DNA from 3 places in the Citrobacter koseri ATCC BAA-895 genome. Region 3 is predicted to be linked to each of the others. Evidence: riboswitches for the same ligand, from Rfam matches in the RefSeq annotation. Region 3 holds a riboswitch; each other region holds the start of a gene.
What was found. A riboswitch is a leader RNA that binds a small molecule or an ion and turns the genes downstream of it on or off. The one in region 3 is predicted to bind thiamine pyrophosphate.

Region 1 (4,200 bases), 310 kb from region 3:
ACTCAAAGCGGGCTTTCGACATGGCGTTATCGCGGATTTGCGCGCCAGGATGGCCTTTTGCCAGGTCGGCGGCATGCGCCGCGATTTTGTAGGTGATCAGCCCCTGTTTCACATCCTCTTTGTTCGGCAGGCCGAGGTGCTCTTTTGGCGTTACGTAGCAGAGCATGGCGCAGCCAAACCAGCCAATCATTGCCGCGCCAATGCCGGAGGTGAAGTGGTCGTAGCCCGGCGCAATATCGGTGGTCAGTGGCCCTAAGGTGTAGAACGGCGCTTCGTGGCAGTGTTCCAGCTCTTCGGTCATGTTACGGCGGATCATCTGCATCGGTACGTGGCCAGGGCCTTCAATCATCACCTGCACGTCGTACTCCCAGGCAATTTTGGTCAGCTCGCCCAGCGTGTGCAGCTCGGCAAACTGCGCTTCGTCGTTCGCATCCTGAATTGATCCCGGACGCAGGCCGTCGCCCAGCGACAGCGAGACATCGTAAGCGGCGCAGATTTCGCAGATTTCGCGGAAGTGCTCGTAGAGGAAGTTTTCTTGATGGTGAGAGAGGCACCATTTCGCCATGATCGAACCGCCGCGCGAGACGATACCGGTCAGACGTTTTGCGGTCATTGGCACATAGCGCAGCAGTACGCCCGCGTGGATGGTGAAGTAATCGACGCCCTGTTCCGCCTGCTCCAGCAGCGTGTCGCGGAAGGCTTCCCAGGTGAGATCTTCGGCGATCCCGTTTACTTTCTCCAGCGCCTGATAGATCGGCACGGTGCCGATCGGTACCGGGCTGTTACGCAGGATCCACTCGCGAGTTTCGTGAATATAGCGACCGGTTGAGAGGTCCATCACCGTATCTGCGCCCCAGCGCGTCGACCACACCAGTTTTTCCACCTCTTCTTCAATAGAGGAAGTGACCGCTGAGTTGCCGATATTGGCGTTGACCTTCACCAGGAAGTTGCGTCCGATGATCATCGGTTCGGATTCCGGGTGGTTGATGTTGGCCGGGATAATCGCGCGACCGGCGGCCACTTCGTCACGAACAAATTCCGGTGTGATGTTTTCCGGCAGGCGCGCGCCAAACCCAACGCCCGGATGCTGCTGGCGTAACACATCGCCGCGAATGCGCTCACGCCCCATGTTTTCACGAATAGCGATGAACTCCATTTCCGGGGTTACAATCCCCTGACGCGCATAATGCAGTTGCGTTACGCATTTGCCCGCTTTGGCGCGCTTCGGCGTGAGCAGCCCCGTAAAACGCAGCTCGTCCAGTCCATCATCTGCCAGACGTTCTTTGGTGTACGCCGAGCTACGGTCGGTCAATTCTTCGCTGTCTGCACGAGCCTCAATCCAGGGCTGACGCAGTTTTGCCAGCCCCTGCTGAACGTTAATGGCGACATCAGGATCGCCATAGGGGCCAGAGGTGTCATAGACCGGGATGGCTTCGTTCTCTTCGTATTGCGGATTATCTTTGCCGCCGCCGATGAGCGTGGGGCTTAGCTGGATTTCACGCATCGGAATTCGGATGTCCGGTTGTGAGCCGGTAATATAAATACGTTTTGAGTTCGGAAAGGCGGTGCCTTCCAGGGTGTCGATAAAGTGTTGGGCCTGGGCGCGTTGTTCGCGGCGAGTCAATTTTGTTGCAGACATAGCTCATTCCAAAAAGTGAAGGACGTGGCTTGTCAGACGACGGATGGAGTAATGGATGCGCGTTGCCCGTACAGGTTGACGCATAAAGCAGTTTACTCTTGTTCCCTTCGCAGGTATTAGCCTGATCAGGTTCCGCGGATCCCGAATTAACGGTCTCAGCCTGTGTTTTCACACACGGCACTCCGACAAGATGTAACCCCGGCGACGGGGCAATGGATGTAAATTACTCGTTACTGATTCATAACTCAAGCAGGCCGTGCAATTCCGCTTTCATCCTGGGCATTAAGCGTTAGATTATTGTCGAAGGCCAGCAGGATGAGTTTATCTTCCAGCGTAAACCGCGCTTCCAGCGCTTCGCCGATGTCGGAGAGCACTTGCTGAAATTCCGCATAATTATCGTGATCGATCGCGTTCTCCAGGCTGGAGTCGTAATATTCCATGATCTGTTGAGTATTGGCTTCCAGCAATGAATGGAGGCGCGTTGCGGTCGAACGCGGGTTTCCCTCTTCCATTTCTCGGATAATGTGTTCATAAATACTGAAGTGTCCGGCGGAAAGGTAGTCGACCAGGCCCTGACAAAAATCATCCAGCGCTTTTTCATTCAGCCGCATGTACGATTCTTTGCCAGGCTTAATGCCAACCAGATTGTAGTAAGCCACGAGCAGGTGCTTACGTACATGTAGCCAGCGATCAACCAGTTTATTACTTCCTTCGACGTGTTCCGTCAGGCTTTCCAGCTGGTTTAGCATGATTGACTCCGCAAGTTTAGATTTAAAACTGCTCACCTGAAAAATGTAAATATAATGTTAACAACATGCCAGTGAAGCAAAGGTAGTGCAAGAGCTATGGATCGTATTATTGAAAAATTAGATCACGGTTGGTGGATCGTCAGTCACGAGCAAAAATTATGGTTGCCTCGTGGAGAATTGCCATATGGCGAAGCGACAAATTTCGATCTTGTGGGGCAGCGCGCACTCCTGATTGGCGAGTGGGAAGGAGAGCCTGTCTGGCTGGTGTTACAGCATCGTCGGCATGATATGGGGTCGGTACGGCAGGTCATCGATCAGGACGTTGGCCTGTTTCAACTGGCGGGGCGGGGCGTGCAGCTGGCGGAATTTTATCGCTCGCACAAATTCTGCGGTTACTGCGGCCACCCCATGTACCCGAGCAAGACCGAATGGGCGATGCTGTGCAGCCACTGCCGCGAGCGTTACTATCCGCAGATTGCTCCCTGCATTATTGTCGCCATCCGGCGTGCCGATTCCATTTTACTGGCCCAGCATACGCGCCATCGTAACGGTGTTCATACGGTGCTGGCCGGGTTTGTGGAAGTGGGGGAGACCTTAGAGCAGGCGGTTGCGCGCGAAGTGATGGAAGAGAGCGGCATCAAAGTGAAAAATCTGCGTTACGTGACCTCACAGCCCTGGCCGTTCCCGCAATCGCTGATGACGGCGTTTATGGCGGAGTATGACAGCGGCGAGATTGTCATCGACCCGAAAGAGCTGCTGGAGGCGGGCTGGTATCGCTATGACGATCTTCCGTTATTGCCGCCGCCGGGCACGGTGGCGCGTCGTTTGATCGAAGATACTGTGGCAATGTGTCGGGCTGAGTATGAGTGATGGTACACTGGCACCCTGACGCAATGAAGGAACTGCAAAATGACCGAACTGAAGAACGATCGTTATCTGCGTGCGCTGCTGCGCCAGCCCGTTGATGTTACCCCGGTATGGATGATGCGCCAGGCAGGCCGCTATCTGCCGGAGTACAAAGCCACCCGCGCACAAGCAGGCGATTTTATGTCGCTGTGCAAAAATGCTGAGCTGGCGTGCGAAGTCACGCTACAACCGCTGCGGCGCTACCCGCTTGATGCGGCGATCCTCTTCTCGGACATTCTGACCATCCCGGATGCGATGGGGCTGGGACTCTATTTTGAGGCCGGGGAAGGCCCGCGCTTTACTTCGCCAGTCGCCTGTAAAGCGGATGTCGATAAGCTACCGATTCCTGACCCGGAAGACGAACTGGGCTACGTGATGAACGCGGTGCGTACGATTCGCCGCGAGTTGAAAGGTGACGTTCCGCTGATCGGTTTTTCCGGCAGCCCGTGGACGCTGGCGACTTACATGGTGGAAGGTGGCAGCAGCAAAGCCTTTACCGTCATCAAAAAAATGATGTATGCCGATCCGCAGGCGCTGCATGCGCTGCTCGATAAGCTGGCGAAAAGCGTCACTCTGTATCTCAACGCGCAGATTAAAGCGGGCGCGCAGTCGGTCATGATTTTCGACACCTGGGGCGGCGTGCTGACGGGGCGCGATTACCAGCAGTTCTCGCTGTATTACATGCATAAAATCGTTGATGGTTTACTACGGGAAAACGACGGTCGCCGTGTACCGGTCACGTTATTCACTAAAGGTGGCGGCCAGTGGCTGGAGGCGATGGCGGAAACCGGGTGTGATGCGTTAGGTCTCGACTGGACAACCGATATTGCCGACGCGCGCCGTCGCGTGGGCCATAAAGTGGCGCTACAGGGCAATATGGACCCGTCCATGCTCTATGCGCCACCG
Region 2 (4,200 bases), 2.3 Mb from region 3:
AAATGTTGGCTTAGTTGGGCAAGGAAGTCGCCTTTTTATCCGTACAGATAATGTTCCTGCCTCTTTGAAAGTCGCGACAAACAAGCAGCAAGGATTGTTTTGCATTATTACTTTTGATGGCGTAATTGATGAGAATAAGACCTATATTTGCCGATGAAAAGGACTTGCTATGAATAAGTATTGGTTAATATTATTACTGTTATTCCCTGTCTTATCACAGGCTAAATGTTCACTAGGGAATAACACAACCGCACAACAATCTATTGAAATAGATATGACATCAGGTGCTGCGGTGATTCCTGTCAAAACTAATTTACATGATACGTTTACCTGTAATGCGTCAAGCGACAAGATGTATTATGCGACGCCTTTACAAAATTATATCGTTGAGTTTAAAGGAACAGGGTCGCAGAAATCCATTTTTATGCAATTAAAGCTGACGGGAAATGGGTTTCCCATTACGATTGGTAACCAGGAGACTACAACAGATAATGTGATCAATACGAAGTCGTTTACGCTTGAAGCGAACTATATAAAGTCTGGAACTGCGGATTTAACCGTTTCAGGTAATAGCATTAACTTAAACCGTCCTGCTATCAGCATTCTTACTGATAATACCTGTAATAATAATCTTTTCTCATGGATTCTTTGTTGGATAACGGGAAAGCTAAACAGTAATGTTTCTTATTCACAAAACATTATTTTTACAGTAAAACATAAACCTACGACCTGCCATTTTTCACAGAATCAATATGTTATTGCGATGCCAGAAACAACATTAAATGAGATAATAACTGGAAATAATACGAAAACAGGAACCACGAATCTGATTTTAAACTGTGATAGCGTATATAATGTTACGACTAATCCAGTGAGTTTCAACGTTTCTCATGGTGACTGGAATGAAAACGGCACGATACTTAAAAATACGCTGACGGAGGGTGCAAAAGGTGTGGGGTTTCAGATATACAGTGGCTCAGGTACTACGCCTTTAATGCAGGGTGATATACTAAGAACAATGGTAAAAATGACCAGTATTGAGGATAAGTATACTATCCCGATCACCGCAAAATATGTCAGAGTCAGCAACGAACCATTACGACCTGGAAATTTGCAAAGCAAAGTAATATTTGCTGTTTCATATGATTAAGTCATTTCTCTGAAAACGCGTCCTTTTCTGAATGAAAGGACGTGTTTTGTCTGTTGTTTTTACAGTAAAGCATTTACCGATGATAAAAAATCTCGCCGTCGTAGGCTTTGATAATTTTGCCGTCGGTGTCGTTAATCAGTACATAAGCGCCGCCCATATAGGTCCAGTGGGTTCCTGCGTCGGGCGCTGGCAGATTGCGTTGCTTCCATTGCTTAATATTGTACTCGTCGGTGCGGTACAGCTCAGGAACGGTATCACCAGGTTTGAAATGGGTAAAGTCGGCAACAAAGCTGCTCAATTCGTACTGATCAATCCCCGTTGCGGCGGGTGCGGCCCAGACTGCGCTGGTTGCCAGCAGCAGTGCGCCCATTAAAAATTTATTCTTCATACCCATAAACTCTCCACGTATTCGGGTCATAAAAATCAGTCGTGTATCATTCTCACTGTGTAGCAAGTCTGACAAGAACTATTTTGTTATCACGCCAATAATTTCGTAAAAAGTGTAAACGAAAGCGCGCGCAAGCAACACATGCCGTAGGCAGTTCACATCACGAATGACGGTTTTGGGAACTATCTGACCTGAGCTGGAGCCAGCGATATCGGCATTTCGCTGATTTACATCTCCTGACGCACCCAGTATCCTGTTGGTGAAACATGCATAATAAATGCTTCGGTTTCAACGACTCGGGGTGCCCCTTTTCACGAAGGGCTGAGACATACCCGTATTACCTGATCTGGATAATGCCAGCGTAGGGAAGTCTGACACTGCTCGTGTCCCTTCTTCACGCGGGCAGGAGCTGAACCATGCAGCCTGACCTGCACAGCCGCGCGCTTGCGGCCCATACCTTACAACAATTTCGTATCCTTTCTCCGCTGACCCACTGTATGACGAACGACGTCGTACAGAACTTTACCGCCAATACATTACTGGCATCAGGCGCCTCACCGGCGATGGTGATTGAGCCCGAAGAGGCGCGCCAGTTTGCAGCTATCGCCAGTGCGTTACTGATTAACGTCGGCACGCTGACCCGGTCGCGCGCGGAGGCCATGCGCGCTGCGACAGAGCAGGCCCATATAGCGAAAACCCCCTGGACGCTTGATCCCGTGGCGGTTGGCGCGCTCGATTATCGCCGCCGTTTCTGTCTGGAACTGCTGTCTCTTAAGCCCAGGGCAATACGCGGCAATGCCTCGGAGATCCTCGCCCTGGCTGGATTAGCGGCGGGCGGGCGTGGAGTGGATACCACCGATACGGCGGTATCGGCGTTACCGGCCGCTCAGGCGCTGGCGCGTCAGACGGGGGCCGTCGTTGCGGTAACGGGAGAGGTGGATTACGTCACCGACGGGCAGCGTACCGTCAGCGTTACCGGCGGCGATGTGCTGATGACGCGCGTTGTCGGGACGGGATGCGCCTTATCTGCGGTTGTGGCGGCCAGTTGCGCGTTGCCGGGAAATACGCTGGACAATGTGGCGTCAGCCTGTAGCTGGATGAAACAGGCCGGGCAGTCTGCTGCCGAACGCAGTCAGGGGCCCGGGAGCTTTATTCCGGCTTTTCTTGATGCGTTGTATCACCTTAATGCGGAGGAGCAGGTATGAAACGGATTAACGCGTTAACCATTGCAGGCACTGACCCAAGCGGCGGCGCCGGGATTCAGGCCGATTTGAAGACCTTTTCGGCGCTGGGCGCGTATGGTTGCTCCGTCATTACGGCGCTGGTGGCGCAAAATACCCGCGGCGTGCAGTCGGTGTACCGCATTGAGCCCGATTTTGTCGCAGCGCAGCTGGATTCTGTCTTCAGCGATGTGCGTATCGACACCACCAAAATCGGTATGCTGGCGGAAACGGATATTGTTGAAGCTGTTGCAGAGCGTTTGCAGCGTCACCAGGTGCAAAACGTGGTGCTGGATACGGTGATGCTGGCGAAAAGCGGTGATCCGCTGCTTTCTCCGTCGGCGGTGGAGACGTTGCGCAGCCGGTTATTGCCGCAGGTGTCGATTATCACGCCGAATCTGCCGGAGGCCGCGGCATTGCTGGATGCGCCGCACGCCCGCACGGAACAGGAAATGCTGGAACAAGGGCGTGCGCTACTGGCGCTGGGCTGTGGCGCCGTGCTGATGAAAGGTGGTCATCTGGATGATGCGCAAAGCCCGGACTGGCTCTTTACCCGTGAAGGGGAGCAGCGTTTTACCGCCCCACGGGTGATGACCAAAAATACCCACGGCACCGGGTGTACGCTGTCGGCGGCGTTGGCGGCGCTGCGCCCGTGCCATAGCAACTGGGCCGATACGGTACAGGAAGCAAAAACCTGGCTTTCGGCGGCGTTAGCCCAGGCGGATACGCTGGAGGTAGGCGAGGGGATTGGCCCGGTACATCATTTCCACGCGTGGTGGTAATGGTAGTATACTGATCCCAGACTTGTCGGCCTGGAAAAAGATAAATGGAACAAGCGCATACCCGGCTTATCGCGCAACTGAATGAACGAATTGCCGCGGTGGATAACACGCCGCTGTACAGGAAGTTTGCCGAGACGGTCAAAAATGCCGTTCGCAGCGGGATTCTTGAGCATGGCAACATTTTGCCCGGCGAGCGCGATCTCAGCCAGTTGACCGGCGTTTCGCGTATTACGGTGCGCAAGGCAATGCAGGCGCTGGAAGAAGAAGGCGTCGTAACCCGCGCCCGTGGCTATGGAACGCAGATTAACAACATCTTCGAATATTCCCTGAAAGAGGCGCGCGGCTTTTCGCAGCAGGTGGTATTGCGCGGTAAAAAGCCGGATACCCTGTGGGTCAACAAGCGGGTAGTGAAATGCCCGGATGAGGTGGCGCAGCAGCTGGCGATCGCCGCAGGCAGCGATGTGTTCTTGCTCAAACGTATTCGTTATGTGGATGAGGATGCGGTGTCCATTGAGGAGTCCTGGGTGCCTGCGCACCTGATTCATGATGCGGACGCCATCGGGATCTCGCTGTATGACTATTTCCGCAGCCAGCATATCTTTCCGCAACGTACACGCTCTCGCGTCAGCGCGCGCATGCCGGATGCGGAATTTCAGTCAC
Region 3 (4,200 bases):
CGTCTGCAACAACAGTTCATCCGTCTGTGGCAATGCTGCGACGGCAAAACGCAAGACACCACGCTCAACGAGCTGGCGGACCTGCTGAGCTGCTCCCGCCGCCATATGCGTACGCTGCTGAATACCATGCAGGAACGTGGCTGGTTGACGTGGGAGGCGGAGGTCGGACGCGGGAAACGCTCCCGTCTGACCTTCCTCTATACCGGGCTGGCGCTACAGCAGCAGCGGGCGGAAGACCTGCTGGAGCAAGATCGCATCGACCAGCTGGTACAGCTGGTGGGCGACAAAACCGCCGTGCGGCAAATGCTGGTGTCCCACCTGGGGCGCAGCTTTCGCCAGGGGCGGCATATTCTGCGCGTGCTCTACTATCGTCCAATGCACAACCTGCTGCCTGGCACCGCATTGCGTCGTTCAGAAACCCATATCGCCCGGCAAATTTTCAGCGCACTGACGCGCGTAAATGAGGAAAATGGGGAACTGGAAGCCGATATTGCTCACCACTGGCAACAGATTTCCCCTTTGCAGTGGCGTTTTTTTCTTCGTCCGGGGATTCACTTCCATCACGGACGTGAGCTGGAGATGGAGGATGTCATTGCCTCACTGACGCGCATCAACGCCCTGCCGCTCTACTCGCACATTACCGAGATAGTCTCCCCCACCGCCTGGACGCTGGATATTCACCTGTCGCAGCCGGATCGCTGGCTGCCGTGGCTGCTGGGTCAGGTTCCGGCGATGATCCTGCCGCGGGAGTGGGAAACGCTGAATAATTTCTCCAGCCATCCGATCGGCACCGGCCCTTACGCGGTGATGCGTAATACGCGCAACCAGTTAAAAATCCACGCCTTTGATGATTTCTTCGGCTATCGGGCGCTGATTGATGAAGTGAACGTCTGGGTATTGCCGGACATTGGCGACGAGCCGAACGGCGGTCTGACGTTAAAAGGGCCGACCGAAGATGAAAAAGCCATCGAAAGCCGGCTGGAAGAGGGCTGCTACTATATGCTGTTCGACGCCCGGACGAATCGCGGCGCGAATCAGGAAGTCAGAGAGTGGATAAGCCGCGTGCTCTCCCCCAGCAATTTGCTCTTCTATGCCGACGAGCAATACCAGCGCCACTGGTTCCCGGCTTACGGATTACTGCCCCGCTGGCACCATGCCCGCCCGGGACACGGCGAAAAACCCGCCGGGCTGGAGACGATCACGCTGACCTACTACCACGACCACATTGAACATCGGGTGATCGCGCAGATCATGAGCCAGCTGCTGGCTGAACATCAGGTACATCTGGATATCCATGAGATCGACTACGATCAATGGCATGCGGGGGAGGTCACAAGCGACATCTGGCTCAACAGCGCCAACTTTACGCTACCGCTCGATTTTTCCCTGTTTGCGCACCTGTGCGAAGTCCCGCTGTTGCAGCATTGCATCCCGCTGGACTGGGAGGGCGACGCCGCGCAGTGGCGAAACGGCGAGATGAACCTGGCAGTGTGGTGCCAGCAATTGCTCGCCAGTAAAGCGATCGTCCCGCTGATCCACCACTGGCTGATTATCCAGGGGCAGCGCAGTATGCGCGGGCTACGTATGAACACCCTTGGCTGGTTTGACTTTAAATCGGCATGGTTTGCGCCACCCGACCCATGATTGCCGCTTAGCAACAAAATCACTACACTAACGCCGTCCTCAACGGGGTGCTGATAAACATACGCAAAACCATTCGTGAAGTGTATGGGCTGAGAAAATACCCGTCGAACCTGATCCGGATAACGCCGGCGAAGGGATTTGAGACTGCTTCTCAAGTCCTTTGCCACCCACTTTATGAGGTGCAAAGTGTTAAAAAAATGTCTTCCCTTGCTACTCCTGTGCGCAGCGCCTGCCTTCGCCAAACCTGTTCTGACCGTCTATACCTATGACTCCTTCGCGGCCGACTGGGGGCCTGGCCCGACAATCAAAAAAGCCTTTGAAGCTGACTGTGATTGCGAACTGAAGCTGGTGGCGCTGGAAGATGGCGTGTCGCTGCTCAACCGCCTGCGAATGGAAGGGAAAAACAGCAAAGCCGACGTGGTGCTTGGCCTGGACAACAACCTGCTGGAAGCCGCCACGCAAACCCGCCTGTTCGCGAAAAGCGGCATTGCGCCTGATGCGGTTAACGTGCCAGGCGGCTGGCATAACGACACATTCGTGCCGTTTGATTATGGCTACTTCGCCTTCATCTATGACAAAAACAAACTGAAAAACCCACCGAAAAGCCTGAAAGAACTGGTAGAGAGCGATCGGAAATGGCGCGTGATTTATCAGGACCCGCGTACCAGTACACCGGGGCTGGGTCTGCTGCTGTGGATGCAGAAAGTCTACGGCGATAACGCGCCGGAAGCCTGGCAAAAACTGGCGGCCAAAACGGTCACCGTTACCAAAGGCTGGAGCGAATCCTACGGCCTGTTCCTGAAAGGCGAAAGCGATCTGGTGCTGAGCTACACCACCTCTCCGGCGTATCACATCATCGAAGAGAAGAAAGATAACTACGCCGCCGCCAGCTTCAGCGAAGGTCATTACCTGCAAGTGGAAGTAGCTGCGCGCACTGCCGCCAGCAAACAGCCGGAACTGGCAGAAAAATTCCTCAAGTTTATGGTTTCACCAGCATTCCAGAACGCCATTCCCACCGGCAACTGGATGTATCCGGTCGCTGACGTCGCCCTGCCCGCAGGATTTGAACAACTGACGAAGCCATCCACCACGCTGGAATTTACGCCTGCGGAAGTGGCATCCCAGCGTCAGGCATGGATTAGCGAATGGCAACGCGCCGTCAGCCACTAATTCCCGGCTGGCTGATACCCGGGCTTTCTGCCGCCGCGCTGATGGTGGCAGTGGCTCTGGCGGCATTTCTGGCGCTATGGCTTAACGCGCCGCAGGGTGAATGGTCGTCGCTGTGGCAGGACAGCTACCTGTGGCACGTCGTGCGTTTCTCGTTCTGGCAGGCGTTCCTGTCGGCGCTGCTCTCCGTCATCCCGGCGATTTTCCTCGCCAGAGCGCTCTATCGTCGCCGTTTTCCCGGACGTCTTGCGTTATTGCGCCTGTGCGCCATGACGCTGATTTTACCGGTGCTGGTCGCCGTTTTCGGTATCCTCAGCGTCTACGGTCGTCAGGGCTGGCTGGCCTCGCTGTGGCATACGCTGGGGCTGGAGTGGCATTTCTCGCCCTACGGCTTGCAGGGGATTTTACTGGCGCACGTCTTTTTTAACCTGCCGATGGCAAGCCGCCTGCTGCTTCAGGCGCTGGAAAACATTCCCGGCGAACAGCGACAGCTCGCCGCGCAGCTAGGTATGCGCGGCTGGCACTTCTTCCGCTTTGTTGAATGGCCGTGGATGCGTCGTCAAATCCCGCCGGTGGCGGCGCTGATTTTTATGCTCTGTTTCGCCAGTTTCGCCACCGTGTTGTCACTTGGCGGCGGCCCGCAGGCTACCACTATCGAGCTGGCCATCTATCAGGCGCTGAGCTACGACTACGATCCTGCCCGTGCGGCCATGCTGGCGCTGATCCAGATGATATGTTGTCTGGCGCTGGTGCTGCTGAGCCAGCGGCTGAGTAAAGCCATTGCCCCCGGCGTCACGCTGGTGCAAGGCTGGCGCGACCCTGACGATCGGCTCCACAGCCGCCTGACGGACAGCCTGCTGATCGCCCTGGCGCTGCTGTTGCTTCTCCCGCCGCTGCTGGCGGTTATTATTGATGGCGTCAATCGCAGCCTGCTGGACGTGCTGGCGCAACCCATTTTGTGGCAGGCGCTGTGGACCTCTCTGCGCATTGCGCTGGCGGCGGGAGTGCTGTGCGTCATCCTGACGATGATGCTTTTATGGAGCAGCCGCGAACTGCGCGCCCGCCAGCAGGTACTGGCAGGCCAGGCGCTGGAACTGAGCGGGATGTTGATCCTTGCTATGCCCGGCATCGTGCTGGCGACCGGCTTCTTTTTACTGCTCAACAACAGCATTGGACTACCGGAGTCGGCTGACGGTATTGTGATTTTCACCAACGCGCTAATGGCGATTCCCTATGCGCTAAAAGTGCTGGAAAACCCCATGCGCGACGTGACCGCACGCTACAGTATGCTGTGTCAGTCATTGGGCATTGAGGGATGGTCGCGACTGAAGGTGGTGGAACTGCGCGCCCTGAAACGCCCTCTGGCGCAGGCGCTGGCCTTTGCCTGCG

Region 1: another riboswitch for thiamine pyrophosphate. It lies ahead of thiC (phosphomethylpyrimidine synthase ThiC); the one in region 3 lies ahead of thiB (thiamine ABC transporter substrate binding subunit).
Region 2: another riboswitch for thiamine pyrophosphate. It lies ahead of thiM (hydroxyethylthiazole kinase); the one in region 3 lies ahead of thiB (thiamine ABC transporter substrate binding subunit).

Annotation. Positions count from the first base shown of each region.
Region 1 is NC_009792.1:2,768,948-2,773,147, reverse strand. It holds gene thiC (phosphomethylpyrimidine synthase ThiC) at 1-1,639, opposite strand, end outside; TPP riboswitch at 1,725-1,834, opposite strand; gene CKO_RS12765 (Rsd/AlgQ family anti-sigma factor) at 1,885-2,388, opposite strand; gene nudC (NAD(+) diphosphatase) at 2,485-3,258, shown strand; gene hemE (uroporphyrinogen decarboxylase) at 3,298-4,200, shown strand, end outside.
Region 2 is NC_009792.1:653,706-657,905, forward strand. It holds gene CKO_RS02960 (fimbrial biogenesis outer membrane usher protein) at 1-157, shown strand, start outside; gene CKO_RS02965 (fimbrial protein) at 170-1,150, shown strand; gene rcnB (Ni(II)/Co(II) efflux transporter accessory subunit RcnB) at 1,224-1,544, opposite strand; TPP riboswitch at 1,826-1,923, shown strand; gene thiM (hydroxyethylthiazole kinase) at 1,955-2,743, shown strand; gene thiD (bifunctional hydroxymethylpyrimidine kinase/phosphomethylpyrimidine kinase) at 2,740-3,540, shown strand; gene CKO_RS02985 (GntR family transcriptional regulator) at 3,585-4,200, shown strand, end outside.
Region 3 is NC_009792.1:3,077,300-3,081,499, forward strand. It holds gene sgrR (HTH-type transcriptional regulator SgrR) at 1-1,644, shown strand, start outside; TPP riboswitch at 1,678-1,799, shown strand; gene thiB (thiamine ABC transporter substrate binding subunit) at 1,831-2,814, shown strand; gene thiP (thiamine/thiamine pyrophosphate ABC transporter permease ThiP) at 2,790-4,200, shown strand, end outside.